DNA from 2 places in the Micromonospora sp. NPDC000663 genome. Region 1 is predicted to be linked to the other one. Evidence: riboswitches for the same ligand, from Rfam matches in the RefSeq annotation. Region 1 holds a riboswitch; the other holds the start of a gene.
What was found. A riboswitch is a leader RNA that binds a small molecule or an ion and turns the genes downstream of it on or off. The one in region 1 is predicted to bind cobalamin.
Positions count from the first base shown of each region.

Region 1 (3,024 bases):
CGGGGCTGTCGGGTTCGCCGGCTTCTTCGCGGTCAACACGTACATCGCCCCGGTCACCACCGACGTCGCCGGCCTCGCCGCCGCGACGGTGCCGTGGGCGCTCGTCGCGGTGGGCCTGGGCATGACCGTCGGCAACGCGCTGGGCGGCTGGCTCGCGGACCGGGACCTGCGCCGCAGCATGATCGTCGGCTTCGTCTCGATGATCGTGAGTATCACCGTCTTCGGCCTCGTCGCGTCGAACCCCGTCGGCCTGTTCGTGGGGGCGTTCCTGGTCGGCGCGACGAGTCTCTACCTCGGGCCGGTCCTGCAGGCGCGCCTCATCACCGTCGCCCCGGGAGCCCAGCTCATGGGCGCGGCCATGAACCAGTCGGCGATGAACATCGCGAACAGTCTCGGCGCGGCCCTGGGCAGTGTCGCCATCGCCGCCGGGTTCGGCTACCTCGCACCGGCCTGGGTCGGCGTGCTCCTGGCCGTCCTCGGGTTGGGCCTGGCCGGTGTCAGCGTCACCGTCGAGCGCCGCTCGCGTACCCCCGAGCCGATCGCCGTCGCCAGCTGAACGCCTGCCGTGACGGCAGTCACCGACACGCCCGACACCGAGATGTGGGGTGCGACAACCGCGGCGTCCCTATATATGGTGTCGAGCGCAGCTGGTTCGGCCGCTCATCCGGAGTGGTCGAGGCAAGAGGGAACCCGGTGGGAATCCGGGACTGTCCCGCAGCGGTGAGTGGGAACGACAGCCGTCATCAGCACTGGGCCACCAAACGCCTGGGAAGCGACGGCCGGTAGGAGACCGGCGAGACCGGTCGTGCCCGCGAGTCCGAAGACCTGCCAGCGCGCCGTACGTCCGCACCCGGGCGAACGGCGGTCCGAGGCCGCGTGGGACGGCCGACGCCACATGACCCGCGCCGTGCCGGCGTGGCGTCCGCCGGTGTCTGTCTCCTCGTGTCCGGACCATCAGGTCTCGAACTCCGAGGAGCGAGTGGTGACAGTCACCGAGGTAGTCCCGACCGCCAGCGACACGGCGCCGTGCCGCGCGCAGATGCGGGTCCGCAAGCGCGACGGCAACACCGAACCGGTGGACGTCAACAGGATCGTCCGGGCCGTCGAGCGGTGGTCCGACGACCTCACCGACGTCGACCCGCTGCGGGTCGCGACCCGCACGATCAGCGGCCTGTACGACGGCGCGACGACAGCGGAACTGGACCGGCTCTCCATCCAGACCGCCGCCGAGATGATCGGCGAGGAGCCGCAGTACTCGCGCCTGGCCGCCCGACTGCTGGCCGGGTACGTCGACAAGGAGGTCCGCCGGCAGGGAGTCACCTCGTTCAGCGCTGCCATCCGCACCGGTCACGCCGAGGGCCTGATCGGCGACGACACGGCCGCGTTCGTGGCCGCGCACGCTGCGACGCTCGACGACGCCGTCGACCCGGACGGCGACCGCCGCTTCGAGTACTTCGGCCTGCGCACGGTGTACGACAGGTACCTGCTGCGCCACCCGAGCACCCGGCTGGTGCTGGAGACCCCGCAGTACTGGCTGCTGCGGGTGGCCTGCGGCCTGTCCACCACCCCCGACGAGGCGGTCGGCTTCTACCGGCTGATGTCCAGCCTGGCCTACCTGCCCAGCTCGCCGACGCTGTTCAACTCCGGCACCCGGCACACCCAGATGTCCTCCTGCTACCTGGTCGACTCCCCGCGCGACGAGCTGGATTCGATCTACCAGCGGTACGCCCAGGTCGCCAACCTGTCCAAGTTCGCCGGCGGTATCGGCATCGCGTACTCGCGGGTCCGGTCCCGGGGCGCGCTGATCCGCGGCACCAACGGGCAGTCCAACGGGATCGTGCCGTGGCTGCGTACCCTCGACGCCAGCGTCGCCGCAGTCAACCAGGGCGGCCGGCGCAAGGGCGCGGCCTGCGTCTACCTGGAGCCGTGGCACCCGGACATCGAGGAGTTCCTGCACCTGCGCGACAACACGGGCGAGGACGCCAGGCGCACCCACAACCTGAACCTGGCCAACTGGATCCCGGACGAGTTCATGCGCCGGGTCGAGGCCGACGGGATGTGGTCGCTGTTCGACCCGCACGAGGTGCCCGAGCTGCCCGACCTGTGGGGGGAGCGGTTCGACGTCGCGTACCGGACCGCCGAGGCGCAGGGCCGCTACGTGCGGCAGGTGCCGGCGCGGGAGCTGTACGCGACGATGATGCGTACCCTCGCCCAGACCGGCAACGGGTGGATGACCTTCAAGGACGCCGCGAACCGGCTGTGCAACCAGACCGCCGACGACGGCAACGTGGTGCACCTGTCCAACCTGTGCACCGAGATCATCGAGGTGTCCAGCGACGCCGAGACCGCCGTGTGCAACCTCGGCTCGGTCAACCTCGCCGCCCACCTCGCCGACGGTGACCTCGACTGGGATCGGCTGCGCGCCACGGTACGCACCGCCGTGACCTTCCTCGACCGGGTCATCGACATCAACTACTACCCGACAGCGCAGGCGGCGGCGAGCAACCCGCGCTGGCGCCCCGTCGGGCTCGGACTGATGGGCCTTCAGGACGTGTTCTTCGCCCTGCGGCTGCCGTTCGACTCCGCGGCCGCCCGGGAACTGTCCACCCGGATCAGCGAGGAGCTGTACCTGACCGCGCTGGAAACCTCCGCCGACCTGGCCCGCCGCTTCGGCGCGCACCCGGCGTACGCCCAGACCCGCGCCGCGCGCGGGCAGTTGCAGCCCGACCCGTGGGGCGTCGAGGGTACGCAGACCGCGCGTTGGGCCGCGCTTCGCGAGCGGGTCGAGGCGTACGGGCTGCGCAACTCGCTGCTGGTGGCGGTCGCCCCGACGGCGACCATCGCGTCGATCGCCGGCTGCTACGAGTGCATCGAGCCGCAGGTGTCCAACCTGTTCAAGCGCGAGACCCTGTCGGGGGAGTTCCTCCAGGTCAACACCGCCCTGGTCCGCGAGCTGAAGGCCCGTGGCCTGTGGACCGAACCGATCCGCTCGGCGATCAAGCGCGCCGAGGGCTCGGTGCAGGA
Region 1 is NZ_JBIAYR010000007.1:200,257-203,280, reverse strand. Features, by position in the region: gene ACFY1S_RS23270 (MFS transporter) at 1-556, shown strand, start outside; cobalamin riboswitch at 632-848, shown strand; gene ACFY1S_RS23265 (ribonucleoside-diphosphate reductase subunit alpha) at 1,040-3,024, shown strand, end outside.

Region 2 (3,024 bases), on a different contig from region 1:
TGGACGATGTCCTCGGAGTCCGATCCCGCACCGAGCAGCACCGCCGTCCGGTACGCGGACGCGGTGTGCCGGGCGACCAGGAGGTCGTACGCCTCGAGGTCACCTGTTCGGGCGCGGGTGACGAGAACGTGGTCGTCCAGGGGAGCCTCCGGTTCGATCACCCTCATGACACCGCACGCGGGCTGCGGGTTCCATCCGGTACGGGGTCAGCTTGCTCCCATCCGGCGTGCAGGGCTTTGCCAGGAATCGGTGCTGCACTGGGGGGGAGCGTCGAGGAGAGGGGTGGGGGCATGGGCTGGTTCAGTAGGCGGGCACGGGGTGCCGAGGCGACCCCGACGAAGCTGGACCGGGAGGCGACCCGCGACGACCTCGCCGCGCTGGAGGCGTTCGTCACCAGCCGACGGGGGGTGGAGTTCTACCTGGAGCCGGAGACCACCGCCACCGACACGACAGTCGTGGCGATCGCCCACGACGGGGAGTGGATCCGCCGCCGCACCGGCACGCCACGAGCTGCGGGCGCCATCGCCCGCAAGCACGCGGTGCCGCTGTACGAGGCGGGGCGTACCGGCTACCCCGAGCGGATGCGGGTGTGGAGCCGGGCCCACCCGGAGCGCCACGCCCGCTGAGACTCCTCCGCCAAGAAGCCAAGCACCGCCGGGCCAGCGCGGCGGGGGCCAGAGTGCCGGACATCCTTTGCTCTGCTTACCGATAAGCGGCAGTAACGCTCCCTTTCTGTGGCGTATGGGTAAGCAGAGCAAAGGAAGCCGGGCATTGATCCGGGGTATCGAGGCCGGATGATCCGCTGTCGCGCCGACAGCTGAAGCTCGGTGACGCACACCCGCTCGGCCGGCCGGAGCGGCGTTGACCCGCAGCGCAGGGGTGTGGCAGCATTCGCAGCCTGACGGCAGTGAAGGAAGTCGGTGCGAATCCGACGCGGTCCCGCCACTGTCACCGGGGAGCGATCCCCCCTCGTGAGTCACGGCCGTGTGTCTGCGGTTGGAAGGCCGGGGGAGAGCGTCGATCCGGAAGCCAGGATACTTCGGCCGTCGGGACGTACCCCAGGGCGTGGACACCCGAGGAGGACCCGATGACGCTTGGCGTCTCCATCATTGACGGCTACTGCCGTCTTCCGCACGGCGGCCGTGCCGTCGTCGCGATCGGCATCGACTCCGTTCACCGCTGAGTTCCGGACCGCGCCGCCCGTCGCTCCCGGCCGCAGGCCGCTGAGCCGGCTGGATCGCGGTCCTCGCTGAACCCTGCGCCCATCCCACGTCGCCAGGCCGCTCTCGCGAGCGTGCCGACGTTACCGTCCGGAGCCTGCCGTGCGCGTTCTGCTACTCTCCACCGCCGACACCGACCTGCTGGCCGCCCGCGCCAGTGACGCCGACTACCGGCTCGCCAACCCGGCACGGGTCGTGGCCGACGAGGTGCCCGCCCTGCTCGAGGGGGTCGACCTCGCCGTCGTACGCCTGCTCGGGGGTCGCCAGGCGTGGCCGGACGGCCTCGCGGCGGTGCTCACCAGCGGACTGCCCGCCGTCGTGCTCGGCGGTGAGGCGGCGCCCGACGCGGAGCTGATGGCCCTGTCCACGGTGCCGTCCGGAGTGGTCACCCAGGCCCTGGCGTATCTCGTCGAGGGCGGACCGGACAACCTGGCGCAGCTCGCCCGGTTCCTCGGCGACACAGTCCTGTTCACAGGCGAGGGCTTCGCCCCACCGGCACGCACACCTGCGTACGGCGTGCACGGCGCGCACCTGGCCGACCCGTACCTGCCGACAGTGGGGATCGTCTTCTACCGGGCACACGCCCTGGCCGGCAACACCGGATTCGTCGACGTGCTCGCCGACGCGGTACGCGACGCCGGCGGCAATCCGCTGCCGATCTACTGCGGCTCGCTGCGCGGGCTGAGCGCCGGCACCGAACCGCTCGGGCTGTTCGCCCGCTGTGACGCGCTGCTGGTCACGGTGCTCGCCGCAGGTGGCGCGGTCGCCGCCGACGCCTCCGGCGGCGGGGCCGAGGACGCCTGGGACGTGGGAGCCCTCGCCGCCCTGGACGTACCGGTCATCCAGGCGCTCTGCCTCACCAGCACCCGCGACCAGTGGGCCGCCAGCGACGCCGGACTGTCCCCGTTGGACGCGGCGATGCAGGTGGCCATCCCCGAGTTCGACGGCCGGATCGTCACCGTGCCGTTCTCGTTCAAGCGGATCGACGCCGACGGCCTCTCCGTCTACGCCGCCGATCCCGAACGGGCCGCCCGGGTCGCCGGGATCGCGGTGCGCCACGCCCGCCTGCGGTACGTGCCCAACGGCGACAAGCGGATCGCCGTGGTGCTCAGCTCGTACCCCACCAAGCACTCCCGGGTCGGCAACGCCGTCGGACTGGACACCCCCGTCTCGGCGGTCCGGCTGCTCGGCGCGCTCGCCGAGGCCGGCTACCACCTGGGCGACGCGCCGGTGCCCGACGACGGCGACGCGCTGATCCACGCGCTGATCGCCGCGGGCGGGCACGACGTGGAGTGGCTCACCCCCGAACAGTTGGCCGCCGCCGAGGCCCGGATACCCGCGCAGACGTACCGGCGGTGGTTCGACCAGATCCCGGCCGAGCTGCGCGATCGGATGCGGGAGCACTGGGGGGAGCCGCCCGGCGAGCTGTACACCGACGGCGGCGACATCGTGCTCGCCGGGCTGCGCTTCGGAAACGTGGTGCTGCTCATCCAGCCGCCGCGCGGCTTCGGGGAGAACCCGATCGCCATCTACCACGACCCGGACCTGCCGCCGAGTCACCACTACCTGGCCGCGTACCGCTGGCTTGCCGCGCCGGTCGCGGACGGCGGCTTCGGCGCGGACGCCGTGGTGCACCTGGGCAAACACGGCACCCTCGAATGGCTGCCCGGCAAGGGCCTCGGGCTGGCCGCCGACTGCGCACCCGACGCGGTCCTCGGCGACCTGCCGCTGGTGTACCCGTTCATCGTCAACGACCCCGGCGAGGGCACCCAGGCCAAACGCCGGGCGCACGCAGTGGTCGTCG
Region 2 is NZ_JBIAYR010000004.1:383,274-386,297, forward strand. Features, by position in the region: gene ACFY1S_RS17280 (RNA polymerase sigma factor) at 1-167, opposite strand, end outside; gene ACFY1S_RS17285 (hypothetical protein) at 291-626, shown strand; cobalamin riboswitch at 911-1,040, shown strand; gene cobN (cobaltochelatase subunit CobN) at 1,323-3,024, shown strand, end outside.
Region 2: it holds a riboswitch for cobalamin, as region 1 does, so the genes downstream of both, cobN (cobaltochelatase subunit CobN) here and ACFY1S_RS23265 (ribonucleoside-diphosphate reductase subunit alpha) in region 1, are expected to answer to the same signal.